DNA from 3 places in the Bacillus sp. PK3-067 genome. Region 1 is predicted to be linked to each of the others. Evidence: riboswitches for the same ligand, from Rfam matches in the RefSeq annotation. Region 1 holds a riboswitch; each other region holds the start of a gene.
What was found. Region 1 has a riboswitch for thiamine pyrophosphate ahead of tenA (thiaminase II). Riboswitches for the same ligand answer to the same signal wherever they lie in the genome.
Positions count from the first base shown of each region.

Region 2: it holds a riboswitch for thiamine pyrophosphate, as region 1 does, so the genes downstream of both, M1D73_RS26560 (reverse transcriptase domain-containing protein) here and tenA (thiaminase II) in region 1, are expected to answer to the same signal.
Region 3: it holds a riboswitch for thiamine pyrophosphate, as region 1 does, so the genes downstream of both, thiC (phosphomethylpyrimidine synthase ThiC) here and tenA (thiaminase II) in region 1, are expected to answer to the same signal.

Region 1 covers NZ_CP096490.1:740,573-750,721, reverse strand. Annotated here, with positions in the region: gene M1D73_RS03865 (ABC transporter substrate-binding protein) at 1-685, opposite strand, end outside; gene M1D73_RS03860 (ABC transporter permease) at 682-1,434, opposite strand; gene M1D73_RS03855 (ABC transporter ATP-binding protein) at 1,434-2,183, opposite strand; gene tenA (thiaminase II) at 2,152-2,847, opposite strand; TPP riboswitch at 2,933-3,036, opposite strand; TPP riboswitch at 3,097-3,208, opposite strand; gene M1D73_RS03845 (SH3 domain-containing protein) at 3,478-4,632, shown strand; gene M1D73_RS03840 (hypothetical protein) at 4,638-4,970, shown strand; gene M1D73_RS03835 (DUF3965 domain-containing protein) at 5,211-6,362, opposite strand; gene M1D73_RS03830 (CBS domain-containing protein) at 6,684-7,103, opposite strand; tRNA gene M1D73_RS03825 (tRNA-Glu) at 7,232-7,303, opposite strand; tRNA gene M1D73_RS03820 (tRNA-Asn) at 7,305-7,379, opposite strand; tRNA gene M1D73_RS03815 (tRNA-Ile) at 7,388-7,464, opposite strand; tRNA gene M1D73_RS03810 (tRNA-Trp) at 7,475-7,545, opposite strand; tRNA gene M1D73_RS03805 (tRNA-Thr) at 7,552-7,624, opposite strand; tRNA gene M1D73_RS03800 (tRNA-Phe) at 7,634-7,709, opposite strand; tRNA gene M1D73_RS03795 (tRNA-Asp) at 7,718-7,793, opposite strand; tRNA gene M1D73_RS03790 (tRNA-Met) at 7,797-7,873, opposite strand; tRNA gene M1D73_RS03785 (tRNA-Ser) at 7,894-7,986, opposite strand; tRNA gene M1D73_RS03780 (tRNA-Ser) at 8,042-8,134, opposite strand; tRNA gene M1D73_RS03775 (tRNA-Ala) at 8,155-8,227, opposite strand; tRNA gene M1D73_RS03770 (tRNA-Pro) at 8,244-8,317, opposite strand; tRNA gene M1D73_RS03765 (tRNA-Arg) at 8,328-8,401, opposite strand; tRNA gene M1D73_RS03760 (tRNA-Leu) at 8,405-8,493, opposite strand; tRNA gene M1D73_RS03755 (tRNA-Gly) at 8,510-8,584, opposite strand; tRNA gene M1D73_RS03750 (tRNA-Leu) at 8,614-8,694, opposite strand; tRNA gene M1D73_RS03745 (tRNA-Lys) at 8,709-8,784, opposite strand; tRNA gene M1D73_RS03740 (tRNA-Gln) at 8,789-8,863, opposite strand; tRNA gene M1D73_RS03735 (tRNA-Tyr) at 8,875-8,958, opposite strand; tRNA gene M1D73_RS03730 (tRNA-Val) at 8,967-9,042, opposite strand; rRNA gene rrf (5S ribosomal RNA) at 9,048-9,163, opposite strand; rRNA gene M1D73_RS03720 (23S ribosomal RNA) at 9,266-10,149, opposite strand, start outside.
Region 2 covers NZ_CP096490.1:5,137,436-5,147,584, forward strand. Annotated here, with positions in the region: gene M1D73_RS26550 (IS110 family transposase) at 1-759, shown strand, start outside; partial or broken gene M1D73_RS26555 (transposase) at 826-1,086, shown strand; partial or broken gene M1D73_RS26560 (reverse transcriptase domain-containing protein) at 1,082-1,198, opposite strand; TPP riboswitch at 1,256-1,371, opposite strand; gene lldP (L-lactate permease) at 1,443-3,104, opposite strand; gene M1D73_RS26570 (magnetosome magnetite crystal formation protein family) at 3,401-3,718, shown strand; gene M1D73_RS26575 (metal-binding protein) at 3,790-4,281, opposite strand; gene M1D73_RS26580 (YkvA family protein) at 4,332-4,697, opposite strand; gene M1D73_RS26585 (LTA synthase family protein) at 5,244-7,154, shown strand; gene M1D73_RS26590 (D-amino-acid transaminase) at 7,803-8,687, shown strand; gene M1D73_RS26595 (C40 family peptidase) at 8,897-10,149, shown strand, end outside.
Region 3 covers NZ_CP096490.1:5,126,358-5,136,506, reverse strand. Annotated here, with positions in the region: gene M1D73_RS26540 (transposase) at 336-605, opposite strand; partial or broken gene M1D73_RS26535 (L-lactate permease) at 651-722, shown strand; TPP riboswitch at 794-909, shown strand; gene thiC (phosphomethylpyrimidine synthase ThiC) at 1,024-2,784, shown strand; gene M1D73_RS26525 (arsenic transporter) at 2,886-4,244, opposite strand; gene M1D73_RS26520 (cytochrome d ubiquinol oxidase subunit II) at 4,636-5,661, opposite strand; gene cydA (cytochrome ubiquinol oxidase subunit I) at 5,654-7,009, opposite strand; gene M1D73_RS26510 (hypothetical protein) at 7,265-7,414, shown strand; gene M1D73_RS26505 (hypothetical protein) at 7,506-8,591, shown strand; gene M1D73_RS26500 (LysR family transcriptional regulator) at 8,639-9,523, opposite strand; gene M1D73_RS26495 (YhgE/Pip domain-containing protein) at 9,659-10,149, shown strand, end outside.

The sequences.
Region 1 (10,149 bases):
TATCACCTGTTACAAACACAAGCTCATGATAGTTTGGTACTCCGTAATCAGCTGGATTAAAGTACGCTGGTTCATGGCCTTCATGACGCATAACAGGTACTTCATGGTTAATGTATGCCCCTGTTACCGCATCTACTTTCTTCGTAATTAATGCTGGTACTAAATCAAAGCCAACATCTACTACTTTCACTGTATCAGGATTACCACCAGCTTCTTTTACCATCGTTTTTAAATACATCTCACTTAATGGTGTTCCAGAGTATCCTACTGTTTTTCCTTCTAAATCTTTCGGTGATTGAATGCCCGCTGATTTCAGTGATACAACATGATTTAATGGTGAACGTACGACAGCCCCAATTGATTTCACTGGAATTTGCTCATTCGCTTTCGCCATAACAACATCTGGCTGATAATACAAGCCAACTGTCACCTTCCCTGCTGCTGCCAGCGTTAATGGATCAGTCGGATTAGAAGGGAATTTAATATTTACCTTTACACCTTCTTCTTTAAAGTATCCTTTTTCAATTGCTGCATAGATAAAGCTATGTACCGCATTTGGATACCAATCTAACATGACTGTTATTTCTTTCTCTTTTTTACTTTTGTCTGATGCTGAATTACTCGAACATCCTGCAATTATTGCAATTAATAATGTAAACACAAAGATGCGCTTTAAAAATTTCATGAATGCTTCCTCCAACTAATGAATTTCTTTTCTAATATGGAAATAATTACGACGAAGAAAATAGCTAATAATGATAACAATACAATAGGTGCAAATACGCCAGCTCCATCTAACTGCGTCATCATTCTCTTACTGAAATATCCAAGCCCAGCTTGTGCACCGAGCCATTCTCCAATTGCTGCTCCGATAACACTAAGCGGAACTGCAATTTTTAAAGCTGAGAAAAAATAAGGAAGAGCAGACGGCAACTTTAATTTAAGAAAAATATCTCTTTTTGTTGCTCCATATGTAACTAAGAGCTCCTCCCATTCTTTTTTCGTACTACGCAGTCCATCATACGTATTGACCGCAATTGGGAAAAACGTAATTAAAACTGTGACAACAACCTTACTCCAAATTGTATATCCAAACCATAAAACAAATAGCGGAGCAAGCGCAGTAATCGGAATCGTTTGTGAAGCAACTAATAATGGATAAAACGCTCTCTCCATCCATGTACTCGCATTCATTAACATCGCTAGCCCTACACCTAATACGATAGAGATAACAACACCTATTAAAACGACGTATAACGTTGCAGGTAAATGAACCGTAAATAATATGTCTTTTAGTTTCCATATCTTCATTAAAATCGCAGAAGGTGACGGTAAAATGTACATCTCATCTACAATTCTTGCTCCTATTTCCCACACAGCTAGTAAAATACTAGAAAGTGTAATAGCAGGAACTAATTCTTTCAATCGGTTCATCACACAAGTACCTGCCTTTGTAACATACTAAGAAGCTCATCTTTCAGCGCTAATACTTCCGGTTTATATAAATCTTTTCGTGTTCTGTTATGATCAAGCGGTACATTCCGCTCAGTCAAAGTCGTTATCGGCTGCTGTTCCACTACTAAAACTCGGTTTGAAAGAAATAACGCTTCTTCAACATCATGAGTAATGAATAAAATTGTTTTTTCCCACTCTTGCCATTGTTCAAACAACCATTCTTGCAAAGAGGTCTTCGTTAAAGCATCCAACGCACTAAATGGTTCATCTAACAGCAATATCTCCCCGCCTGTTAATAAAGTTCGAATAAAAGATACACGTTGTCTCATACCACCAGATAAATCTTTCGGATATTTTTTCTCATACCCTTGCAAACCAAATTTATGTAACAGTTCCTTTGCCTTTACTTCTGCTTCTTTCTTCTGTACACCTTGGCACTCTAGCGGCAGGGCAGCATTCTCAATAATTGTTCTCCACGGCAAAAGCATATCTTTTTGCGGCATATATCCTACAGGATGGTTCTTTGTTTCTGTCAGTTCTATCTGTCCAGTACTTACCTTTTCTAGACCTGTAATAAGGCGAAATAAAGTACTTTTTCCACATCCACTCGGTCCGATAATACTGACAAACTCTTTCTCATGTATAGAAGCATTTAATTCATGGATGATTGGTTTCTCATCGTAATGAAAAGAAACATTATGAAACTGTAGTATGTTCTTGCTCCTCAAATCCCCACATCTCCTTACGATAGGACATATCCCAGAATAAATATTCAAATCGACTGGAATATAAGAAGATCTCCTCTAATCTTTCTAGTTCTTTCTCAGACTTTCCAACTGCCATTTCATTTAATAAATCTATTAACCAAATACAAAGATTACCGTATTCTTCCGAACTATATCCTTGAATCCACTCACCAAAAAACTCATGATCTCTTGCTCCAGGAATATCATTTAAACGCTTTCCAATTTCCCAATAGCTCCACATACATGGAAGAAGCGCTGCTATTAATTCCGCAAGTGTGCCATTTTGAGATACAGACATCATGTAATTTGTATAAGCTAAATTTTTAGCAGATGGTTTCGCAGACTCTATCTCCTCTATAGAAATTCCAAGTCTTTTTGCATATTGTTTATGGATTGTCATTTCGCCATTTAATATTCCATCAATTTGTTCAGCGAACTTTCCCATTACTTGTGGATTCGTTGCTTTTACAACACCAATCGCATATAACTTTGCATAATCTAGCAGATATAAATAATCTTGAATAATATAATACTGAAATTTATCTTTTTCTAACGTGCCATCTCCCATACCCACTACAAACGGATGATTATGACTCATCTCCCAAACCGGTTGCACAGTTTCTAATAATCTATCGCAAAATTTCATTTCTCTATCCCCTTCCAATATATGTATCTAAATAAAAAACCACTTCTATATATAAGAAGTGGTTACAGCAAATAAAGTTATACATTTATTCGATGTTCCACTTCCCTTCGCTAGTATTACCTAGATCAGGTGTTGTAAGGGTTAAGGATTATTCCTCTCTCAGCAAGTCAAGCACCCCTAGTGGTTTCAATATGAAATTTTCAAATAAAAAAGCCCCGTTTCTATACGCAAAGAAACGGGGACTCATTGTTAGTGTCCGAATTGCTTCCCTACGCTAGCATAATCTAGATCAGGTAATAAAAAGGATCAAAGGCTTACGGCCTACTCTCAGCTGGCAACACCAGCTCTCCTAGCAAACTATAAAATTATCACTGTCAGTATAACACCCTAATAAGACATCATCAACTTTTTTAATTTTCTTAATTATCAACATAATATCAAAATTATACAATACATACATTCTATTTTAGAAAATAAAACCCCAATTAATTGTATAAAAAGGAATCATTATCCTCAAAAAATTTATTTTTATATTGATTTCATATTACATTTATGTGAATACCCCCACTATATTATATCTTTATACTATAATAAAATTACAACTATACAACTAGAGGAGGTCTCTATTCCATGAATATGAAAGCTACTGCTTTAACAGCAACTACTGTAGCGATTGCTTCTTTACTTCCTTCTATGGGTGAAACAAATGTACAAAAAGCAAACGCTGAACAATTATCTAATATTAAAACTGGGTATGTCAAAGTCGATCAAGTAGCATTACATACAGAAGATAACGTAAAAAGCACATCAATTGATACAATTCGCTTTAATACAAAAGTGAACATCATTGAAACAACTAATGGTTGGTATAAAGTATCTGTTCATAATAAAGTAGGTTATGTACAAAAAGATGCTATTTTACTAAAAAACAAACTTCAATCTAATGATCAATACATCGTTAATGCTAATGCATTAAACGTTCGCTCTGAACCTAATTTAGAATCTTCCATTTTAGATGTATTACCAAATGGTAAGTTTATTACCGTTCAAGAAGATCAAGGCGAATGGTATAAAATATCACATAATGGCCAAACAGGTTACGTACAAAAAGCATTCATCTCTAATGGTTCACAACCCTTAGTAAAAGGAATCACCGTTCAAAATAATACAAAATATACTGTTGCAACACCTAATCTAAATGTACGTAGCACCGCTAGTACAAGTAGCGCTCTACTCGGTTCATTACAAAACGGTACTCAAGTACAAGTAGTAGAAACTGTAGGTACTTGGTATAAAATTCGTTTTGGCACAGGATACGGATATGTAGCAAAACACTATGTAGTACAAAATCAACCACAAGCTAAAACAGATCAGCCTTCATCAATTCCAGCTGCTTTCAAATTCCCCGCTCAAGGAAGAATTAGCTCAACCTTTGATATACGCTGGGAACAAATGCATTATGGTATAGATATTGCCGCTCCAGGAAACGTCTCTATCCAAGCTGCTGCTGCAGGTAAAGTTGTGAAATCTTATTATTCAGCTAGCTATGGCAATGTTGTTTTCATTGCGCATCAAATCAATGGGAAATTATATACAACTGTTTATGCTCATATGAAGGATCGCACTGTACAAGCTGGTGATCAAGTACAGACTGGACAATTAATAGGTCATATGGGAAACACAGGTCATTCATACGGGCAACATCTTCATTTTGAATTACATAATGGAGAATGGAATTTTGAAAAAACAAATGCAGTAAATCCACTGCCATATTTAGTTAGGTAAATTGTATGCCACGCAATATACCTCTTATAATTGAATACGTAGCCTTTTTAGGTTTAATCTGTTGTTTAATCATTTACAATACAAACATTGTATTTTTATCTATTATTATTGCTTTTGTTGCATTAGAAATTATGATGGAATCATTTCAAGTGCAACTAAAACAAAAAATTGCCCATATTTATAATGCTATTTTTCTTTTGAGTGCTCTCATAACAAATATAATTAGTAATGGCTTTTATTTATCTACTGTATTTCCAGTATTCTTTATGGCTGTTTTATTATTTGTAGCTAGATATATTAATGTCCCTTATAACCAAAAACAAAAACAAGAAGCTTAGAAAGAGGAGACACTGTGTACCAATCTTTCAAAGATACTCCAATAAAATACATATTGAATTTGTATAAGAAAGCCAATACTTTTTTTGGTATACAAGGAAGTTATACTGCACAACTTCTCCTATATGGAATGTTGTTTCTTGTCTTAATCACTTTCTCCTTGTTTTACTAACAAAAAAGGATCTCACATAAACTGGAGATCCTTTTTAATTTATATTAATTTTTCATATCGAAAATATTGTTTATCCACAAGCATATTTTTCATAAATAAAGCTCAGATTATATTTTTTCTCTAAGCTCATTCGTTGTTCGTCATCGCACCAATAGAAAAGAATATCATGAATCGTTGCGTAACGCTTATTTTTAAGAAATAGCCTAAAAAATGATGGTAAACAATCATGTAATTGTATAAATATATAATTGCGTAGTGTTTCTTCTTTATATTCAATGCCCTTACAAATATACAGTAATTCTTCACAATAATATGCATGCTGTGGAACTTGTATCATTTCGAAAAATGGCACATAAGATAGTAGCTTTCCAATAAAATGACCATATCGATCCATTACTCCTATCGTCATATGCTCCATCATTTCTTTCATCACATATAAATAATCATCTACATGCGTTGTCTTTAATGGGTCTAAGCGATCGGAAATTTGAGATAATACAGCTCTTTGACATGCTAAAACTGCCTGACTAGGCCCATAATATGATAGGAAATCTGTACACTTACGATATTTCCGTAATAAATCATGTGTATACAAATCATATACAAAAGTATTACAATACATTGCTAAACTCATCATATCACTATTTAATTGCTCTTTTGATAATGATTTCGCTCTCTTGCACATATAAAAGAATGTAAATTCCAATACTTCTTTATGAGATAATAAATGTTTACAATCGGTTATACACTTCTCATTAAATTTAACTCTATCCCAAATTTCAATATCCCTATCTGTCAATTCACCTATACGATATTTAATAATTAAATAATTTAAAGCAACTGATTGCGTCAAAAGATCCCATGTTTCATATTCCAATGAAGTATGAACAAACTCAGCTAATCCTTGCGCTATCATAAAATCATTTGCCTCTTCATACCAACCAATCTCTTGGCATAAGCGAAGAATACGCACTAAAGTTGGAATTTCATCTTTATGAAACTGCGGTAATTTCTTTGCTTTATTCATGCCATATACGATAAATGCCGCTAAATTTTCTTCTTTATAAAATTCTTTCTCTTTCCATACTAATATAGTTCGTTCTTTCCCCTCACCTTTTGGGTGACAAGGTACAAGCAAAGAAAATAATTCAGCGAAATTATTTGGTTCTATATATGTATCTGTAACCAAATTCCAATTTGGATCGCCCTGTACAGCCTTCATATAATTCCCCTTCCCTTTTCATCTATGTAGGAAATATTAATTTATTATCGCACCACTAAAAATTAATATTGTTATATTCAAAATCTCTCATAATACTTATATCTATCAGTATATCATCTTTTCTCTTATTAAAAATTAAGAATAACAAATTTTAAAAAAATGTCGAAATTATTAACCACATACTTATTATATAATGTCTCAGATACATCACGCTAACATATTAGTTTAATCCATATATACTAGAATAATGTATCTGAAATTTATATATAATTTAGCTCTTTATGAGTGACCATTAAACTCTCGGTTAATGAAAGTTTCAATTTACTCTGTACGCTCTGAGATTTCGCTCAAGGCAAATCCAGCTTGATCATCTGCTGATTCCCTTATAGCTAAATCTCCTAGTGCTAACATGCCAATAAGTTGACCACTATCAACTACTGGTAATCGTCTAATTTGATGCTGTGCCATTAGCTCTGTAGCTTTTTCAATAGAATCATTTGGAGAAACTGAGATAATATTTGTTGTCATTACATTTGTAATCTTATTAGATCCAGGATGTTTTTCAGCAATCCCTCGAACGACTAAATCACGATCAGTAACAAGCCCAACAACTTGCTCATTTTCAACAACAGGAATTAATCCAATCGATTCTTCCTTCATTTTTACAGCTGCCTCATATACATTGTCTAGCGGTGTACAATGTACAATATGGGTACTCATTAAGTCTCTCACTCGTGTCATTATGATTTCCTCCTTTTTATACATACCATAGCTTTTCCAAAATTCCTTTATTTATTTCTGGAAAGTAACGTAATAAAAAGGATTAACAAAATAAAAAAGAGCCAGCATAATGCTGACTCTTTTTTGTATGACCCGTACGGGATTCGAACCCGTGTTACCGCCGTGAAAGGGCGGTGTCTTAACCACTTGACCAACGGGCCATGGCTCCGCAGGTAGGACTCGAACCTACGACCGATCGGTTAACAGCCGATAGCTCTACCACTGAGCTACTGCGGAATAATATATGGTGGGCCTAAATGGACTCGAACCATCGACCTCACGCTTATCAGGCGTGCGCTCTAACCAGCTGAGCTATAGGCCCATATACTTTACAGGGGCAGTAGGAATCGAACCCACACTGGAGGTTTTGGAGACCTCAGTTCTACCTTTAAACTATGCCCCTAAATGATGCCGGCTAGAGGACTTGAACCCCCAACCTACTGATTACAAGTCAGTTGCTCTACCAATTGAGCTAAGCCGGCATAAAAAAATGGTGGCTCGGGACGGAATCGAACCGCCGACACGAGGATTTTCAGTCCTCTGCTCTACCGACTGAGCTACCGAGCCAACATAAATGGCGGTCCCGACCGGGGTCGAACCGGCGATCTCCTGCGTGACAGGCAGGCATGTTAACCACTACACCACGGGACCATTTGGTTGCGGGGACAGGATTTGAACCTGCGACCTTCGGGTTATGAGCCCGACGAGCTACCGTGCTGCTCCACCCCGCGACAATATAAAGTTTTAAAAATGGAGGAGGTAGAGGGATTCGAACCCCCGCGCGACTCTCGCCGCCTGTCGGTTTTCAAGACCGATCCCTTCAGCCGAACTTGGGTATACCTCCATGAAGGAAAAAATAAATATTTTATTATTATATGTCTAAACCATTAAAGAAAAAATGGAGGAGGTAGAGGGATTCGAACCCCCGCGCGATTCTCACCGCCTGTCGGTTTTCAAGACCGATCCCTTCAGCCGAACTTGGGTATACCTCCGAGACATATATTAAATAAAGTGGAGCCTAGCGGGATCGAACCGCTGACCTCCTGCGTGCAAGGCAGGCGCTCTCCCAGCTGAGCTAAGGCCCCATGTTTTTTGGGAATATCGGGAAGACAGGATTTGAACCTGCGACCCCCTGGTCCCAAACCAGGTGCTCTACCAAGCTGAGCCACTTCCCGTTAATAAAAGCGCGCCCGAGAGGAGTCGAACCCCTAACCTCTTGATCCGTAGTCAAACGCTCTATCCAATTGAGCTACGGGCGCATATGGTGCCGAGGGCGGGGGTCGAACCCGCACGGTGGTCACCCACCGCAGGATTTTAAGTCCTGTGCGTCTGCCTGTTCCGCCACCCCGGCATGTCATATTGAAAATTGGAGCGGAAGACGGGATTCGAACCCGCGACCCCAACCTTGGCAAGGTTGTATTCTACCACTGAACTACTTCCGCAAGACATGTATGAGTTATTTTATTAAAAGTGCGGGTGAAGGGAGTCGAACCCCCACGCCAAAGGCGCTAGATCCTAAGTCTAGTGCGTCTGCCAATTCCGCCACACCCGCATATTTCATTAAAATGGTGAGCCATGAAGGACTCGAACCTTCGACCCTCTGATTAAAAGTCAGATGCTCTACCAACTGAGCTAATGGCTCTTAATGGCTGGGCTAGCTGGATTCGAACCAGCGCATGACGGAGTCAAAGTCCGTTGCCTTACCGCTTGGCTATAGCCCATTAATTAAGAATGGTGGAGGGGGGCAGATTCGAACTGCCGAACCCGAAGGAGCGGATTTACAGTCCGCCGCGTTTAGCCACTTCGCTACCCCTCCGACATATATGGTGGAGGATGACGGGATCGAACCGCCGACCCCCTGCTTGTAAGGCAGGTGCTCTCCCAGCTGAGCTAATCCTCCATTTTGCCTGGCAATGTCCTACTCTCACAGGGACAAGGTCCCAACTACCATCGGCGCTAGAGAGCTTAACTTCCGTGTTCGGTATGGGAACGGGTGTGACCTCTCTGCCATCATTACCAGACTGTATTCATTTAAGACAAGAATCATTTTAACTTATTTGACCTCGAAAGTCAACAAGTTTTTTATATTCTTTCAAAACTAGATAACATTTGCTACATATTATATGGTTAAGTCCTCGATCTATTAGTATTCGTCAGCTCCACATGTCACCATGCTTCCACCTCGAACCTATCAACCTGATCATCTTTCAGGGATCTTACTAGCTTACGCTATGGGAAATCTCATCTTGAGGGGGGCTTCATGCTTAGATGCTTTCAGCACTTATCCCTTCCGCACATAGCTACCCAGCTATGCCCTTGGCAGAACAACTGGTACACCAGCGGTGCGTCCATCCCGGTCCTCTCGTACTAAGGACAGCTCCTCTCAAATTTCCTACGCCCACGACGGATAGGGACCGAACTGTCTCACGACGTTCTGAACCCAGCTCGCGTACCGCTTTAATGGGCGAACAGCCCAACCCTTGGGACCGACTACAGCCCCAGGATGCGATGAGCCGACATCGAGGTGCCAAACCTCCCCGTCGATGTGGACTCTTGGGGGAGATAAGCCTGTTATCCCCGGGGTAGCTTTTATCCGTTGAGCGATGGCCCTTCCATGCGGAACCACCGGATCACTAAGCCCGACTTTCGTCCCTGCTCGACTTGTAGGTCTCGCAGTCAAGCTCCCTTATGCCTTTGCACTCTACGAATGATTTCCAACCATTCTGAGGGAACCTTTGGGCGCCTCCGTTACACTTTAGGAGGCGACCGCCCCAGTCAAACTGCCCACCTGACACTGTCTCCCGGGTCGATAAGACCCGTAGGTTAGAATTTCAATACAGTCAGGGCGGTATCCCACCAGCGCCTCCACCGAAGCTAGCGCTCCGGTTTCAATGGCTCCCGCCTATCCTGTACAAACTGTACCAAAATTCAATATCAGGCTACAGTAAAGCTCCACGGGGTCTTTCCGTCCTGTCGCGGGTAACCTGCATCTTCACAGGTACTATAA
Region 2 (10,149 bases), 1.0 Mb from region 1:
CATGACACTGTTTTGAAAGAAATTTGTCTTTCAAACGATGTGAATGGTGCCAACGCCATTAAGGAGGATGTTCTCCATTTTCATCAGTTGTACAACTATAAAAAAATTGTCATTGGTATGGAATCTACTTCCGTCTATAGTTTCCGTCCTTCCATGTTCCTAACGGAAGATAAGGATTTGAGGGCTTTAGACGTGGAAGTGGTCGTACAAAATCCAAAAGCCATCCATCGGTATAAAAAACTCTTTGAAGAAGATAAGACCGATAAAATAGATGCTTTCCGTATTGCCGATTTTTTACGAACCGGACGGTATAATAAGTTTCTTATCAAGGAGGAAAAATACGTTGCCCTTCAACGTTTAACACGATCTAGATATCAACTCGTTCACCAGCAAACAGAATGTAAGCAACACTTTCTGAAGAACCTTTACTACAAATGTAATACGTTATCGAAAGAGTTAAATACCTCTGTTTTTGGTGCGACGATGATGGAAATACTCTCAGATTCCCTTTCGTTGGATGAAATCGCAGAAATGGATCTAGAAGCACTCGCTACTCTTCTTCAGAAAAAGGGGAAAGGACGCTTTAGCGACCCGGAAGATTTAGCGAAAACCATCAAGAAATCCATACGTGACTCCTACCGACTAGGTAAGGTCGTTCAAGACTCTGTGGACGTTGTATTAGCCACTTATGCACGATTGATTCAAACATTGAAAAAACAAATCAAAGAGATAGAAAAAAGCATTACTGCTTTATTCTAAGCCATTCCAGAAGCGAGATATTTAACAAGTGTTCCAGGCATTGGAGTCGTATACGCCGCGGGAATCATTGCGGAAGTTGGACAAATTGAACGCTTTGAGAACGAAGCACAATTGGCCAAATACACCGGTCTTTACTAGAAAAAATCGCAATCTGGAAACTTTGAATCGGAACGAACACCCATGACACGAACGGGAAACCAGTATCTTCGTTATTACATGGTTGAAGCTGCCAACTCTGTACAACTTCGTGAAGCTACTTACCGTGCTTATTATTTAAAGAAATATGATGAAGTTCCGAAATACAAACATAAAAGAGCCCTTGTCTAAAGCCGTAACTAGATTCGCTAAATTGTTTTTCAAATATTGAACCAAGCACTTGACTGATTGCTTGTTGAACAAGCCTATCCACTACTGTCGGTATTCCCAATTTGCGCATCTTCCATAAAAAGAGCCAGGTCCATAAAAAAATAAGGACCTGGCTCATAAAGACATCATTATGTAAAGCCGTTAACTTCCCTACGCTGGTACGAGCCAGATTAGGTCCAAAGGGTTAAGAAGTTCACGCGCTTCTCTCTCAGCCTACGCATACGTTAGGCACCCCTAGTTTATCACTGATTTAATTTTCAATACTTTTCTATCATACACCATAATTTGGAAAATTAAAAGTTTATTTCTTTTGTTGTTTATGGAATCATCCACGTTAAATAATAAGCCTGAACATAAGTCATAATACCAACAATAATTACGAAGAACAAACTATGCTTCACTGTAAAACGGAACAAATCCGATTCTTTTCCAGCAAGACCAACCGCTGCACAAGCGATCGCAATCGACTGCGGGGAAATCATTTTACCTGTTACACCGCCTGTTGTATTTGCTGCAACGAGAAGCACTTCAGATACGCCGACTTGCTGCGCTGTAATGGCTTGTAAATTTGAGAACAGTGCATTCGCAGACGTATCAGACCCTGTTAGGAATACGCCAATCCAGCCTAAGAATGGTGAGAAGAACGGGAATAGTCCGCCAGTTCCAGCTAATGCTAACGCTAACGTGGAAGATAGACCAGAATAGTTTGCGATAAATGCAAACCCTAGTACGAATCCGATAGATAGAATTGGCATTTTTAATTCGCTTAACGTTTCTTTAAATGTCACTACTGCATCTTTTACATTCATTTTCAAAATAAACATGGAAATGATACAAGCAATTAAAATCGCTGTTCCGGTTGCCGATAATACATCAAACTTCAGAATTGCCTCGTAAGGCGTTGGTTTATTTACAATTGGCTCTGCTTTCATTACTAGATTATGCAGACCTGGAATTTCAAACTTAAATACAAGACTTTCTAAAGCCCCTCCTGGAGTGAATAATGCCTTAAAGAAACTTTGGCTCCAAATGACTACCATAACCGTTAATACGATAAATGGGGACCATGCCTTCACTACTTTTCCAAACGTTAATTTCGGCATCGATGCCGCTGTCGTTGTTGCTGCTACTTCACTATTTGCTTGCCCAGATTGATAAATTTCTTTCGGCTGCCAAACTTTTAAGAACAGCGCTAAACTAATTAAACTTACAAGTGCCGATGTAATATCCGGAAGTTCTGGTCCTAAAAATGTCGCTGTAATGAACTGCGTAATCGCAAATGAACTACCCGCTACAAATAACGCAGGCCACGTTTGTCGTATCCCCTTAAATCCATCCATTAAAAATACGATAAAGAATGGCACAAATAATGATAGGAACGGTAATTGATGCCCAGCCATTTGTCCAATTTTATGTGGATCAATACCTGTTACTTGTCCAGCAACTGTAATCGGAATTCCCATCGCTCCGAACGCCACTGGTGCAGTATTTGCAATCAAACAAAGACCTGCTGCGTATAAAGGATTTAACCCAAGCCCCGCAAGAAGTGCTGCTGTAATCGCTACTGGTGCCCCAAATCCTGCCGCTCCTTCTAAAAATGCTCCAAATGAAAATCCAATTAAAATAACGAGTAGACGATGATCGTTCGTAATCGATAATACCGATGCACGAATCACATCGAATTGACCTGTTTTCACAGAAATTTTATATAAAAATACCGACATAATGATAATCCAAGCAATTGGCCATAATCCGTATAAGAAACCATATCCGGTCGCTGCCATTGCCATCGTGAACGGCATTTTATAAGCGAATAACGCTACTAAAACTGTAAGTACAACCGTAATAAATCCTGCCACATACCCTTTCATGCGGAAAACTGCTAAAGCTAAGAAAAAAAAGATAATCGGAATAAGTGCTACCGCTGCCGAAATCCAAATGTTTCCGAACGGATCATAAACTTGTGTCCATGTGTTCATTGTTCTCTCCCCCTAAAGAATCCCCTTTTAAATAGAATAACCTCATCAATAGACTATCAGGTCATCATACCTTTAAGTCTAAAATAAAAAAACGTTTAAGAAAACGTTTTCAACAACTTTCATTTATACTGTACCATAACAATTTCCATTAAAAAAGATTTTTTTGAAAATTTTATCATTTAACGAAAAAATCTTACAAAATCGTCATGTTCCTGTAATGTTCATCGATAGAAAGCTTGCAAAATTTATTGCATAATAATAGTATAACAACAGAAATTATTTATGAGGTGATATATATGAACGGAAATAAAATATTAGCTGCGTTATCATACTTTAGTGTACTATTTGCCCCTATCTTATTCCCTATTATCGTTTGGATTGTAGGAGACGCTGAAACAAAACCACATGCAAAACGTGCTCTATGGACACACATCATTCCAAGTATCGCTACATTCATTGGCGTAACTATTTTAGGAATTATGGGTCTTGGATCTGATCAACCAGATGTAACACTTGGAATTGGATCAATGATTGTCTTAGCTATTTGCGGAATCATCAGCTTATACTACTTCATCTGGAACATTGTAAAAGGAATTAAAGTGCTGAAAGCTTAATTTTAAACAAATGTTTGTTTAAAAAGGGCCCCTTGCAAATTGCAAGGGGCCCTTTTCCTAATTCGTTCACTTTATCTTCTGCGTTTCTTCTTTTTTCTCATCATTTTCTTTCGGCGTGTATTCACTTTATCCGCTATAATGTGGAGCGTACTTGCCACAACAATTCCCATTAAGAATGTTACAATTTCAACCTCATGTTTCTGCGCAATTTCTATTAAATTACCATCCAATGCGATTACATTTAATAGTAATAAAAATGGAGAAAAGACAATTAACATGTACGCAATACGAATCACATCACCAAGTATAATCGTATGCGTAAAGAAAGATCGATGCGGCATTACTTTTTTATAAGGATACCAAAATATACGTAAGAAACCCCATTTGTTATAAGCATTACTGTACGTATCTAAATCTGGTGTTAAAAATGAAGTACCTACTAAAAAACCAATTGCAAAAGTTAATAAAAAATCAAAATTTGTTAATCCATACGAAAAGAGCAAAAACAAAACAACCGGAAGGGATATTAAGTTTATTTTCGTATGCGTTCTTCCTGATGGCATAATGCACTTCCTCGCTTACGTTCGTCCTGTCACCTCATGACAGATTTCACCTATTGACCTAATTTCTGATCGATAAATGTTGTGTCTATATCCGAACCAAACCATTCTGCCAACTTCACTCGTGCCTTATCTTTCACATCTTCATTGACGTATAACGACACCTGTATTAGTGCGGCCGTTAACGCCCCTAAATCATCCGTATAGCCAATTCCAGCAATGAAATCTGGAATCGCATCAATCGGTGCAATAAAATAAGCAAGTGCTCCAATTACAATAATTTTCACTCGTTTTGGAACATCGGGTCTTTGCAAAACGTAAAACAGTAATAAACTTGCATAAATGACCGACTGCCCAGCTTGCTTTGCAACATGTTTTACTTTCTTCCAAAACGCTTCAACTGAAAATTTTTGTTTCATGTAAAAAGCCTCCCTATTTTTAAAAAGAAATAAGCTACAATATGTTATCAGTAAAAGTTCATGGAAATTACACAAAACCTATCAATGAACTTTTATTGTAACAAACAAACTAAAAAAGAACAAGTGTTCGTTAATTTTTACACGATTTCCTTCATATAATAGATTTCTAGATAACCCTTACCCATCTTCGTTTCTTATTTCTCAACAAAGAAAATTTTCACTTCTACTTAACATTCTGCTCTACCTTTGTTATATTTTCTAGTTGACGGACATATAAACGAATGTTAAAGTTTTCTCTGGTAGTGACAAATCTTATACAAAAAATGTAAAATGTTATAGTGTTTCTCAGAAATGAATTTTGTTGTATAATACAGAAATGACGTTATGCTTATGAGCAACAAAAGAAACCAAAAGGGTATGCATAGTTATAGTCGTATATGGGTGAATATAGAACCTTTAATTATGGCCAAGAAAACTATGTATTTTTTATTTTAGCATTTTTCGCTCCAAAATCGACCAAGCCTGATAGAGAAAGGGTGGAAATGAATGAAAGAAACCTTGAAATCACAATTTCAAAATGTGCGTTTCACTTTATTCGTAGCTTTAGCCTTATGGCTGAAAACTTACCTTATTACACGCACAAGCTTTGATTTAAAACTTGAATCTTTCATGCAAGAATTCATTTTATTCCTTAGCCCATTAGCAGCATCATTACTGCTTGTTGGTCTTGCATTATTTGCAAAAGGGAAAAAACGTAACTATATAGCACTTGGAATTAATTTTGTCTTAACAATCGTTCTTGTTGGTAACGTAATGTTCTACGGATTCTACAATGACTTCGTTACATTACCGGTGCTAGGACAAACATCTAACTTCGGAAGTTTAGGTTCTAGTGTGAAAGAATTATTTAACTACAAAATTATCCTTGCATTTGCAGACATTATCGTTTTCTTCGTTCTATTAAAGAAAATGAAGAACTTTGCACCTACAGAGCGTGTAGCACGCCCGATGCGTTCTCTATACTTCGTATCAACAGTTGCTATTTTCTTCGCAAACTTAGGACTTGCAGAAGCTGAACGCCCAGAACTATTAACACGTTCATTCGACCGCGTTATGCTTGTTAAAAACTTAGGATTATATGTACACCAAGTATACGATCTTGGCTTACAAGCAAAATCAAGTTCACAAAAAGCGTTCGCTGACGGTAGTAAATTACAAGAAACAGAAAACTACGTAAAAACAACACAAAGTAAACCAGATCCAAATATGTTCGGTACTGCAAAAGGGAAAAACGTAATTGTTGTCTCTCTTGAGTCATTACAAACATTCTTAATTGGTGCAACAGTTAACGGACAAGAAGTTACACCATTCTTAAACCAATTTACGAAAGAAAGTTATTACTTTGATAACTTCTTCCATCAAACTGGTCAAGGTAAAACATCTGATGCTGAATTCCTAGTAGATACTTCGTTATATCCACTAGACCGCGGTGCTGTATTCTTCACACACGGTAACAATGAATATACAGCAACTCCAGAAATTTTACGTCAGCAAGGGTATCACACGTCGGTATTCCACGCAAACAACGCAACATTCTGGAACCGTAACATTATGTATCCAGCACTTGGTTATGATCGTTACTACAACGAACTTGACTACAAGATTACACCAGAAACAAAATTAAACTGGGGATTAAAAGATATCGAGTACTTCGATCAATCTATTGATATGTTAAAACAAGTGAAGCAACCATTCTATACTCGCTTCCTTACTTTAACGAATCATTACCCATTCACTTACGATGACAGTACAAAATTAATCGACGAATACAATTCTGGTGATGGAGTATTTGACCGTTACATGGTAACTGCTCGTTACTTAGACGAAGCAATGAAACACTTTATTGAGCGTCTAAAAGCAGAAGGTATTTACGACAACTCAGTAATCGTATTCTACGGTGACCACTACGGTATTTCTGAAAACCATAACCGTGCAATGGCACAGTTCTTAGGAAAAGAAGAAATCACTGCATTTGACCATATGAACTTACAAAAAACACCGATGTTTATTCACGTTCCAGGTCAAAAAGAAGGTAAAACAATTTCGAAACCAACTGGTGAAATTGACATTAAACCAACTATTCTAAACTTACTTGGTGTAGATTCTACAAATGACGTTCGATTCGGTCATGATGTATTCTCACCTGATAATAAAGGATTCGTTGTTCTTCGTGACGGTAGCTTCGTTACAGATAAATACATGTACACAAATAGTACATTCTATGACCGTGCTACTGGCGAAGTTGTACAATTACCGAAAGAAGAATCTCAACCACTAATTGATCGCGCCCAAAATGAATTGAACATGTCTGATAAAATCATTGAAGGTGACTTACTTCGCTTCTCTGAAAGTAATAAGATCAAAACTGGTGAAGTAAAAACAGTTATTAAAGAATAAAAGAAGAGTGCTGAGTAATCTCAGCCTCTTTTTTTATTTTCTTCCATACAACTACTTATATTCATTAACTTTAAAATTACATAACCTTTACCAAATATTCACATAGTGTTAATGAAGAATCTCTATAATAAAATATGTAAACGAGGTTCTACATATTTCTTATCTCTCATCTTTCGTAAGATCCCTTAAAGAAGTGTGTAAATCTTTTGTTTCTACTTTCTTATAATTGTCTTTCAACATGTTTTGTTTCCATACACAAAACATTCAACGAGACAATGTCCCTATGAAAGATAGCTACCCTCCTTGTGCAGCATTCCATAAGAATGTTGCTTTTTTTTATTTAAAAGCAGGATTCTCATTCTTATTTTCGAATTTGTATATACAAAATGCTGTAAAGTGAAACTTTAATCAGCCCTCACCAATCGGGCAGCTACGGGCAGTTATTCGCCCAATTCACTTCTTTGCTCCACCCGAATTTTTAAGTAGGAGTTTTACTGCCCGTTAATGCGGGGTAAACCATCCTTACTTCTCTATGATTTACAAATACATATACGGTCATATGTAGAGAATTGCTTACATAAAAATTACTATAGTGATTTTTATCTCGCATGAATGAAAGTTTCACATTACTTACGTACTTACGAAAGGATGGGACGGAAATTGGCATACGAAAAATTTGTACTTTGGAATGATGAAGTTATTGATACAACAAAACAACAAACGTACATAGAACTTGAAGAGAGAGGTTCGCAGTTCGGAGATGGTGTCTACGAGGTTATTCGCCTATATAAAGGGAACTTTCACTTATTAGATCCGCACATAACGAGATTATATCGATCCATGGAAGAAGTAGAATTATCGCTCCCTTTCTCAAAAGCTGAGCTCATCACTTTACTTTACAAATTAATTGAACGAAACCATTTCCACGAAGATGGCACAATTTATTTGCAAGTATCTCGTGGTGTACAAGCTCGCACACATGTATTTTCATATGACACCCCTCCGACAATTTATGCCTATATTACAAAAAAAGAAAGACCAGCCTTATGGATTGAATATGGTATACGCGCTATATCAGAACCCGATACTCGATGGCTACGCTGTGACATTAAATCATTAAATTTATTACCAAACGTACTAGCTGCTACGAAAGCTGAACGAAAAGGCTGTAAAGAGGCACTTCTCGTAAGGAATGGTATTGTAACGGAAGGAAGCCATTCCAACTTCTTTTTAATTAAAAACGGAACTCTTTACACACATCCAGCCAATCACCTTATTTTAAATGGCATTATTCGTCAATATGTCCTTTCTTTAGCGAATACTCTTCACATTCCTGTACAGGAAGAACTTTTCAGCGTTCGTGACGTTTATCAAGCAGATGAATGCTTTTTTACAGGCACAACAATTGAAATTTTACCAATGACCCACCTTGATGGAACCGCGATTCAAGATGGGCAAGTTGGACCTATCACCAAAAAACTGCAAAAATCTTTTAATAAAATCTTGTTACAATCCAATATGTCATCTTCTTAAACACGAATAATTTCTGTCCTTTTATATTCAATATATGCATTTAAATGGAAATCAAGGTGTAAATTTATACCTTGATTTTTTCTTGTAATCTTTTTGTCATATTCAGATTCCCACATAAGCCTTGACAGTAATCGACATGCTCTTTAGAATTTTTAACAGTTGGTAAATATTTCTTCACTACATTACAGACAGAAAGGAATCGACAAATTATGAAAAAGTATCTTGCCGGTCTTGCGGCAGTGTCTGTAGCAGGAGGAGCAGCACCTACACTTGATAGTGTTCAAGCTGCACCTGAACAAAATACACAAAAAGCTGCTACAACTGTCCAAGCTTCTGCGTCAAACAACTCATCTTATACGGTAAACGCGAGCGTCTTACATGTTCGTGCGGGATCAAGCACTTCTCACGACATCATCTCACGCGTTTATAACGGTCAATCACTAAACGTGATTGGCGAAGAAAATGGTTGGTTCAAAATTAACATTAACGGAAAAACAGGCTTTGTTAGTGGCGAGTTTGTATCAAAAAGTGGAGCAGCAAACAACAATGTAAGCACAGGTGGAAACAATAAAGTTACCGCTGATGTATTACGTGTACGTACAGCTCCTAACACTTCTAGTTCTGTTTCTGGACGTGTATATGCAGGACAAACATTAAACGTAATTGGACAAGAAAATGGTTGGGTGAAAATTAACCATAATGGACAAGTAGGTTATGTAAGTGGCGAATTCGTATCTGGCGTTTCTTCTACTGGGGGTTCTTCAAACAACAATACGAATAATAACAACCAAGAAGTAAAACCAGCAAGCGGAAACTATACAGTAAATGTATCTTCCCTTCGTGTTCGTACAGGTCCTAGCACTTCTCACACAACTGTAGGTTCTGTCAAAAAAGGACAAGTAGTACAAGTTGTTGGCGAAGTTCAAGATTGGTTCAAAATCAATTACGCAGGACAAACTGCTTATATAAGCAAAGACTACGTAACAAAAGGCGGTTCTAACGAAAACGTTACAGAAGGCAACAAACAAGAGCAAAACAATAATGGAACTATTCAAACTGGTGGTTCTTACGTAGTTAACGCTACATCTTTACGTGTTCGTACAGGCCCTGCCGCTTACCATAGTGTAATTGGTGGCGTTTTAAACGGTACAACATTAAACGTAGTTGGATCTGAAAACGGTTGGTTTAAAGTAAATTACCAAGGAAAAACAGGCTTTGTTAGCAGCGAATTTGTAAAATTCGTTAAAGGTGGCACTACTACTCCTGAGCAACCAAAACAACCTGAAAAACCTAACCAAGGTGCAATTGGTGACTACTACATTAATGCTTCTGCACTAAATGTACGTAGCGGCGAAGGTACAAATTATAGAATCATAGGCGCACTTCCACAAGGTCAGAAGGTTCAAGTAATCTCTGAAAACTCTGGATGGAGCAAAATTAACTACAACGGTCAAACTGGTTA
Region 3 (10,149 bases), 1.0 Mb from region 1:
GTGTTCGTGCTACTATCTACGGTTATTTTTTGTACTAAGTACCCCTTTAACTAACAAGACAACAAAAAATAATTAACATATTAAGGAAATTACGTTACAATAAATGTAAGAGATTTTTCTTTGAGTTTTAGCTCTGAATAATAAAGATAGTTAAATCACTAAATGGAGGAGCAGGTCAATTTTGTTCCTTGTATAGTAAATTGTTACCTATCTCTATTGCAGGTTGTATGGCAGGTAACAGTAGCAGTTGTAGCGAAATACAGCAGAGACAAAGGCTCTTTGGCAAACGGGACTGATGAATGTATTTGGCAAGTAAAAAATGGTTCTTCCCGGAGTTAGTTGAAAAGTCTCATTCTCTCCAAAAGTAGAATCTTTGTCCGCAATGTGGAGAATTTGCATCGACCATACATGATTCTTTTAATAAGCTTTAACTTGTTTATGCTCCCTTCGGCAAGACCATTATTATTCTCATAAGTTACCGCATTTCTGACAGCTTCAATATCCCGGGCTAATCCATTCGTAAAGTTCTTAAACTCTTGTATATTAGTATTCTTAATTTTCTTAATACAATGGTTGAGATTCTCAACACTCTTTGTGGTGAAGATGTTTTTAAACTCCCATGTTAAATCATAAACTATTTTTACAATAGGGTGTTCTTCATAATTATTGTTGGTATTATAACGTATGTTCAAGCATATTATTTAACGTGGATGATTCCATAAAGAGAAAAAGAAATAACCTTTGCATTTTTCAGATTATCGTGTATGATGGGAAAGTATTGAAAATTAAATCAGTGATAAACTAGGGGTGCCTAACGTATGCGTAGGCTGAGAGAGAAGCGCGTGAACTTCTTAACCCTTTGGACCTGATCTGGCTCGTACCAGCGTAGGGAAGTTAACGGCTTTACATAATGATGTCTTTTATGAGCCAGGTCCTTATTTTTTTATGGACCTGGCTCTTTTTATTTTGGCATGCGCTGGCCATATCTCGTCCTTGTCACGAACAGGGGAGGCAACAAAGGTTATGAAACAGTCTGTTTCAGCTGAGCAAATTGAATTGAAATCGAGTTTACCAGGGAGTAAGAAAGTATATGTGGATGGACCACGCGCAGGCATGAAAGTGCCGATGCGTGAGATTGAACAAAGCGAAACGAACGGCATCCCAAATCCTCCAGTCCGTGTGTATGATACGAGCGGTCCTTATACGGATCCGGCGTATAAAGTGGAGCTGGAAAAGGGAATTCCAACGCCGCGTCATTCTTGGATCATGGAGCGCGGGGATGTAGAGGCATATGAAGGGCGCGAGGTGAAACCAGAGGATGATGGTGTGAAAGTGGCTTCGAAACATACACCTGTTTTCCCGCAAATGGATCGCCAGCCGCTTAGAGCGAAGCAAGGTGCAAATGTTACGCAAATGCATTATGCGCGTAATGGCATTATTACGTCTGAGATGGAATACGTTGCAATTCGTGAAGGAGTAGAGCCGGAGTTTGTTCGTAAGGAAATCGCAGAAGGCCGCGCTATTTTACCAGCGAATATTAATCATCCAGAAGCAGAACCGATGATTATCGGGCGTAATTTCCACGTGAAGGTAAATGCAAATATCGGAAACTCTGCTGTATCTTCTTCTATTGCAGAAGAAGTAGAGAAGATGACGTGGGCAACGCGCTGGGGTGCAGATACGATTATGGATTTATCTACAGGTAAAAACATTCATACGACGCGTGAGTGGATTATTCGTAATGCGCCTGTACCAGTTGGAACTGTGCCGATTTATCAAGCGCTTGAAAAGGTAAATGGAATTGCAGAAGATTTAACATGGGAAGTGTACCGTGATACGTTAATTGAGCAAGCGGAGCAAGGCGTTGATTACTTTACGATTCACGCTGGTGTATTGCTTCGTTACATTCCAATTACTGCAAAGCGTACGACAGGTATCGTTTCGCGTGGTGGTTCGATTATGGCGCAGTGGTGTTTATTCCATCATAAAGAAAACTTCCTATATACTCATTTTGAAGAGATTTGTGAAATTATGAAGCAGTACGATGTTTCGTTCTCTCTTGGAGATGGATTACGTCCAGGATCGATTGCAGATGCAAATGACGAAGCACAATTCTCTGAGCTTGAAACACTTGGCGAATTAACGAAAATTGCTTGGAAACATGATGTGCAAGTTATGATTGAAGGACCTGGACACGTACCGATGCACTTAATTAAAGAGAATATGGAGAAAGAGCTTGATATTTGTCAGGGCGCGCCGTTTTATACACTTGGGCCACTAACGACAGATATTGCACCAGGTTATGACCATATTACATCGGCAATTGGAGCTGCGATGATCGGTTGGTTTGGAACGGCGATGCTTTGTTATGTAACGCCGAAAGAACATTTAGGTTTGCCAAACAAAGATGATGTACGCACGGGTGTTATTACGTACAAAATTGCAGCGCATGCGGCTGATCTTGCGAAAGGACATAAAACGGCTCATCAGCGTGATGATGCACTTTCAAAAGCACGTTTCGAATTCCGTTGGCGCGATCAATTTAATTTATCTTTAGATCCTGAACGTGCGATGGAATATCACGATGAAACATTGCCTGCAGAAGGGGCAAAGACAGCTCACTTCTGTTCAATGTGTGGACCGAAGTTTTGTAGTATGAGAATTTCGCATGATATTCGTGAGTATGCAAAAGAAAATGATTTAGAAACGACAGAAGCAATTGAAAAAGGAATGAAAGAGAAAGCAGAAGAATTTAAAGAAGCTGGTAGTCATTTATATCAATAATATGTTACACCTCTTTACTTGATTGATCACACTGTAGTACCTAACTTTATTATAGAAGAATCCCCATTTGCTAAGACGGTAGCAAATGGGGATTCTGTTGTTTATAAGGCAAAGAAGAGATGTACCCAGTAGAATAAGAGGAATAGTGTGACGACTGTTGTGAGCGGGATAACGATAAGGGATACACTTAAATAGTCTTTCCATTTTACTTTAATTTTGTTTTGTTTCAGAATATACATCCAAATGAGTGAAGCTAGTGTACCAATTGGTAGTAATAGTGAACCGATGTCACTACCAATGATGTTTGCAAGATAGATTGTTTTTAATGTGACTGGATCTAGTCCCATTTCTGTTAATGTGATTGTACCAATCATAAGGGCAGGATGGTTATTGAAGACGTTAGAGAGGATGGATACAAGTCCGCCCATTGCAAAGCTAGCATAGAGTAGATGCTGATTCACAATTGGCTCGAGCCATTGTACAAGTGCAGCTGTTAATCCTGCGTTGTGGAGTCCGTAAATAATGACGTACATAGAGAAGGCGAAAATTAAAATGTGCCACGGTGTCTTTTTCAAAATGTCGACAGGATTTGTTCGTAAGTAGTACCATCTCCAAATGAGAAGAACGAGTGAACCAAGTACTGCAACGATTTCAATTGGGATGGATAAGAAGGATGCAACGAATAGAAGACAGCGCATCAGGAAGACGAAACCTAATACTTTTAACATGAATCTTGTCCGTTTTTGTTTCGTATCAACAGAATTATTTCCTTTTAGTGGATGGAAGTTTTTCGTGAAGAAAATTTCTTCAATATCATATGAAGAAACAGGTAATTTTTTCGGAAGTTTTTTCTTCAAAACTGTATACATGAGCCATGACATAAATAATAAGCCTAATGTTGCAGGTACAAACATCATAGCAGTATGCATATAAAGAGTCATATTAACGATATTTAATGCAATTAAGTTTACGATATTACTTACACCAATTGGTGCACTAGATGCGGTAGCGATTAAAGCTCCGCTTAATAAATAAGGAATTTGTTGATGTGGTTTTAATTGAAGGTTTTTTAGAAGAAGAATTAAAATGGGAGTTGTAATTAAAATACTACCGTCGTTATTAAATAAAAGAGTCATAAGAAAACATAATAATTGAATATACCAGTATAGACGGCGTCCAGAACCTTTCGCTAGATTTGCCAGTTTCGCTGCGGACCAATGGAAGAAGCCGAAGCTTTCTAATATAACTGCCATGACGATGGTCGCTAATATTGTTATGGAAGCACCGCCAATTTTACTTATAATATCCATGACGTCTGGTTTTGATACAAGTCCAGTAATTATGATGATACCAGCTCCGATTGCTGCTGGCCACGCCTCATTCAAACCTCGAGGCCGCCAAAAGATAACGATCATCGTTAAGAAGAATACAATAATAGTAATCCATATTTCAATGCTCATATTTTGCCTACCTTTCTATTTTCCCTTGAACAGATGTAGCTTGTCTCAAGTTTATATTGGTAGTATATTCAGCAAAAAATAAGAAGAACTAGACGTATAACGAGATGAAGCGAATATGTGTTTTTCAAGCTAAAGGACAAGTGTCACTCGTAGTGAAATAACTATTGTGATAGGAGTCTATAAATTGATTGGGCAGTAAGGTAGTAAATGAGATTTATATGGGCAATTATGGAGATATATTGGCGCAACTTAAAATATATCAGCGATTATTGAAATATATCGGCGCAACTTAAAATATATCAGCGATTTTTAAAATATATCGACTTATCGACAAAACATGACAAAAGGAGTCTATTCCAAAATGCCTTTTGGGACAGACTCCAAGACTATATTATTTTTCCTTCAAAAAAGTACGATCCTTCAAGAATAAATTCCAGAAGAAAATAAATCCTGGTAATAAAATTGCAATCCCAATTGCGTATAGAATGAGCAGTGCATAGAACGTTTCTTTCGTTGTAAAGCTTGTAAATACAGTTACGTCAGGATAAATAATATAAGGTAAATGCGCGACGCCGTAAGCGTAGCTGGCAAATGCATATTGAGCGACGACAGCTAAAACGGCAATGCGAGGGTATCCTAGTGTATTGTATTTTTTGTTTGTCCACCAAAGGGACGAGTATCCGATAACGAATAAAACAATAGAAACTGTAAACCACGGGAATTGCTTTATTAATCCTTGCATAAGCCAATGTGTTTCTGGGTCCATTACAACGAGGGCGATGATTGCTGTAACGAGCGTTGCAGGACCAAGAATGATAGCATTTCTTCTATAAATTCTATACGTATCTTCTGAACTTTGTTCTCTCGCAAAATCAGCAAGAAAGAGAGAGGAGAGAAATAGTTCAGACGTTAGTCCGAAGAGCATATAACAGTAGATAACCGGGCTAGAAAGAAGTTTTCCATACAGGAGTACTTCTTTTCCTTCAGACATTGTAATATAGGCTCCCTCTGTAACGGGTAAAACGGTAATTAATAGTGCTGGAATTAAGAGACCAGTAATACCTGAAATAACCCGAAGAAGGTACTGATATTTTGGTAAGGAGTAAGCAAATACCATAAACGTACTACGTACTGCAACGAGCACTAAAATTAACATAACTGGTACGAACATTACTGTCGCAAGAGTAAAGGCCGCTTTCGGAAAGAAGCCGAGAAATGCGACAACGACGAAAACAAGAAACGTATTTGTTACTTCCCAAGTGGGTGATAAGTACCGATTCGCTAGTTTGGCAGCGAGAGTTGGATGTTTGGCGTATACCATGCCCCAAAAACCAGCTCCAAAATCGATGGACCCTAATATACTGTATACGAAAATAAGGGCCCATAAGATGATGATTGCAATACTTTCCTCATGCATGAGAATCGCCTCCTTGGTGTTGTAAATCATTCTTTAATGGATGTCTTCTAAAGAATGTCCGTAGAACAATGACTGTTAAAATAGCGAGTCCAATATATAAAATGATGAACAAAACAAATAAAGGACCGACGAAATCGGCGCGTGTAGATGCATCGACGGTACGTTGCATACCATAAATTGTCCATGGTTGACGACCGCTACAACTGAAAATCCATCCGAATTCAATACCGAGCATCATAATTGGTCCGCATGCGGTAGCCCCCCAAAGTAGCCACTTCGGTAGTTCTGTTCCCTTTTTTCGGTAAACGAAGTACCAATATAAGAGTGCAATTGCTGCAACTGCAAAGGTAAACGCAGCGGTGCCGACCATTAAGTTGAATAGTGTATGTGTATAAAATGGTGGCCATGTTTCTTGGGGAAATTCCTTTAGACCTTTTACGACAGTGCTAGGGTCTAGTCCCACTAATAAGCTAAGCATGTTGGGAATTTCAAGTGCATAGTTTAGTTCAAGTGTATTGGGATCCACAACTCCGCCAATGGATAGCGGTGCGTGTGATGTCGTTTCAAATAAAGCTTCAGCAGATGCAAGTTTTTCAGGTGAGTGTTTATGTAAGGCAATCGCTGATTCATGTCCTGAAAGCCACATCGTAGCGCCTGTAATAAATGTAACGACAAGCCCTAATAGTAGCCCTTTTTTATGATAAGCAATTTCACGTGTACTTAAATTTTTCTTCAATAATTTAAATCCAGCGATAGAAGCAATGACAGCCGCACCAGTTGCATAAGCCGTAATAACAACATGGAATGCACTTGTGCCAAAACTTGGATTAAAGAAAGCTTTCCACGGATCAACGTTAAAAACAGATCCATCTGGATTCATTGAAAAGCCTGCTGGTGTATTCATCCATGTATTTGCTGATGTAATGAGCACGGCGGATGCCGTGGCACCAAGCATGACGAAAAATAGCGAGATTAATCTCATAAATGGAGGAAGTTTATCAGCTGCATATACGTAAATCGACATGAATAAAGCCTCCAAAAAGAAGGCAAAAATCTCAATTTGGAAGGGAACAGAAATAACTTGCCCAACAATTTTGGCGAAACCAGGCCAAAGAAGTGAGATTTGCACACCAACAATTGTTCCAGTTGGAATTGCTACACCGAGAAGAATAGCAAACGCCTTTGTCCATCTTTTCGCCATAATGGCATAGTCGGAGTCTTTCTTCCAGTGATAGAGTATTTCGCTTATAAAAATCATCAATGAAAGACCGACCCCAAGTGTTGCAAAGATAATGTGGAATGCTAATGAAGAACCAAAAAATGCTCTTGCTAATGTTACCGTATCCATATGTAAACTCCTCTTCTTTTTTGCCATTATTTTCTGATTGAATTGGAAGATTTATTCAAAAAAACTACCAAAAATATATATGTATTTAAAAAGTGAATATGATAATATAATGTTGTAATATTTTGAATAGAAAGAAATAAATAGTTGGTCATGTTTTGTTTGTTTTTTGCTCAGGAATCTTTTATAATCTTTTATGCGAACATAAGTTCTGTTTTTCGGAATCAAGAAGTTTATGTGAAATGGAGAGGGTGTTTTATGTATCCTGAAGTCATTAAAAAGATGGCATTTTCAAAAGAGCATAGAGATTTATTATTGAAGCTATATAATAAAGAAATTACACGTCGTGAATATGATCGACTTGTACAATCGCTATATAAACCTTCTAAAGAGGTTTGCGGGGGATAGAAATGCGGGAGACAATCTAATAGATTGTCTTTTTTAAATTTATGTATGTTCTGATAAAATTAAGGTTAGCCTTACTAGGGAGGTGAAAAGATTGCGGAAACGTTTATATATAGGGATTGGAGTTATCTTCTTAATCGCTTTAGGTGGAATTGTATTTTGGTCAGCTTTACAAGGAAACCGTACAGAAAATTTTATTTTAAGACATATGGTGAATGACAATGGAACACTTGCCACGTATCGTTTAGTAGATACTAAGGCAGGTACGGGTGAAGCTAAGGGACGTGAAGCTTTATCAGAATCGGCGGGATTATGGTTACAGTATACACTTGATAAAGATGATCAGGCGTTATTTGATGAGCAAGTAAAGGTTATTCAAGATAATTTCATATATAAGAATCATATCGTTTTATGGAAACTCTCTGAAAAGGGAGAGAGGCAGTCAGCTACAAATGCACTTATAGATGATCTTCGTATTATAGAACAATTATATCGTGCTTATGAAATGTATAAGGAAGAGCGTTATAAAAACCTTGCCGATCAATTAAGTGATGCTGTACTTCGTTATAATAAAAAAGATAATTATTATGTTGATTATTATGATGCAGATGCAGGAAAACAAAATAATTTTGTAACAACATCATACATAAATCCGCGTGCATTCTCCTATATGAAGAAGTACGGCAAAGTTTCTGCTCAGCAATATCAGGAAGTCGTTCAATTTTTAGCTGATTATCCAAGGCATGGCTGGGCATTCCCAAAAGAGTATAAAGAAGATGGTACATTTACGTACGATAAAGAAGTGAATCTTATTGACCAATCATACGTTGCATATCATCGAAGTTTAGGTGGTCTTTCATCAGCCGCTTATTTGGAATTTATAAAGAAGAAGTTCCAGGAGGATGGAAAGCTATACGGTCGTTACAATTTAGAAACGGGAAAACAAACTGTGAATTATGAATCGCCGGCCGCGTACGGACTAACGATTTTGTACGTACTACAAACAGGTGATACAAAGTTTGCGAAGGAATTGTATGATCATATGGCCACATTCCGAAATGACAATGTATTTAGTAGATATTACGGTGGATATGTAACAGGTGAAAATAATAATACGCATATTTTTGATAACGTATTGCCGCTTTTAGCTGAAATGGAATTAAAAAAGAGTGAACAATAAAAGGTGCCACCATATGAGGTTGGCACCTTTTATTTGTTCATATAATTTTATGTCCTAATATTAGAGAAGTAGTCAATCACGAATTCACGGAATTGCTGAGCTGTTTTTGATAAGTAGCGTTTTTTTGACCAACTTAATCCGATGGTTCGCTGACAAGTGGGTTCAATAATACGCAACTTGCTTGATGCTAAAGTAGAGTTTTTTAATAAAGTTAAACTTGGAACAAAAGCGATGCCGAGACCGTGCTTAATGAGGTCGCTAATTACGGTCGGTTCATCGACTTCAAAAGCAATATGCGGAGTGAAACCAGCTTCTTTACAAAATTCATCTGTTAAGTGCCGAAATCCATAGCCAGTGTTCATACTAATGAACGGTTCGTCCTTTACTTCATGGAGGTGGATATTTTCTCGGCCTGATAAACGATGGCCTGAAGGGACGACTAAGAAAATTTCTTCTGTAATAAGTGGTTCCCAAACAATTTCTTCTCCTTCAATTGGCACAGAGGAGATACAAAAGTCAATTTCTATATTATCTAGTTGTCGTTTCATAGAAGGAGTGGATGCCAGAAATTGTTGGAACCGAACGTTAGGATGTTCTAGTAAAAAAGAGCCAAGTAGTTCTGGCAATATTCTCGGAATAGAAACGGCTAGTGTAATAGAGCTTTGTTGTAATTCGGCTAAATCTTTAATTTCTCGTTCCCCTTCGCTTAATTCATGAAAAATACGCTCTACTCGTTTCAAAAATACTTTTCCGAAAGAATTTAAAGTAATCTGTCGACCTTGGCGATCAAATAAAGGGACGCCTAAATCCTTTTCGAGTCTAGCGATTGTTTTGCTGAGTGAAGGTTGTGCGATATGCAATTCTTCAGCTGCCTTTGTCATATGTTCTAGTCGTGCCACTGTCTGAAAGTATTTTAACTGGAGCAGTTCCATTTCGAGTCTCCTTTCTATAGACCAAAAGGAATGAATTAATAATTAAAGATGTATTATACAGTATGGAAAGTGACGTGTATAGTAAATCTGTTAAACCATTCTAATGGTGTTAAATTCGGAGAAGGAGTATGTTTCATGAAGGGAATTCAACTTGTATTTAAAGATTGGAAAGCGATGTGGCACCATAAACATGGACGTATCGCTTTAATTTTTTTATTAATCGTTCCGTTAATTTATTCAGGATTCTTTTTAGCCGGATATTGGGATCCGTACGGAAAATTAGATAAATTACCTGTTGCGGTTGTGAATTTAGATAAAGGTGCTGCGATGGATGAGAAAACAATTCATGCAGGAGACGATTTTGTAAAAAATTTAAAGGAGAATAAAGAACTGGCTTTTCATTTCGTATCAGAAAAAAATGCTGATGAAGGGCTAAAAGAAGATAAGTACTATATGGTTGTTACGATTCCAGCTGATTTCTCTAAAAAGGTAAGTACACTTATGGATGAGAAACCAGAACCAGCACAATTGCAGTACAAAGTAAATCCGGGTAAAAACTTTGTAGCAGCGCAAATTGGAACGACAGCTGTTGAAAATATGAAAACAAAAATTTCAAATAGTATTAC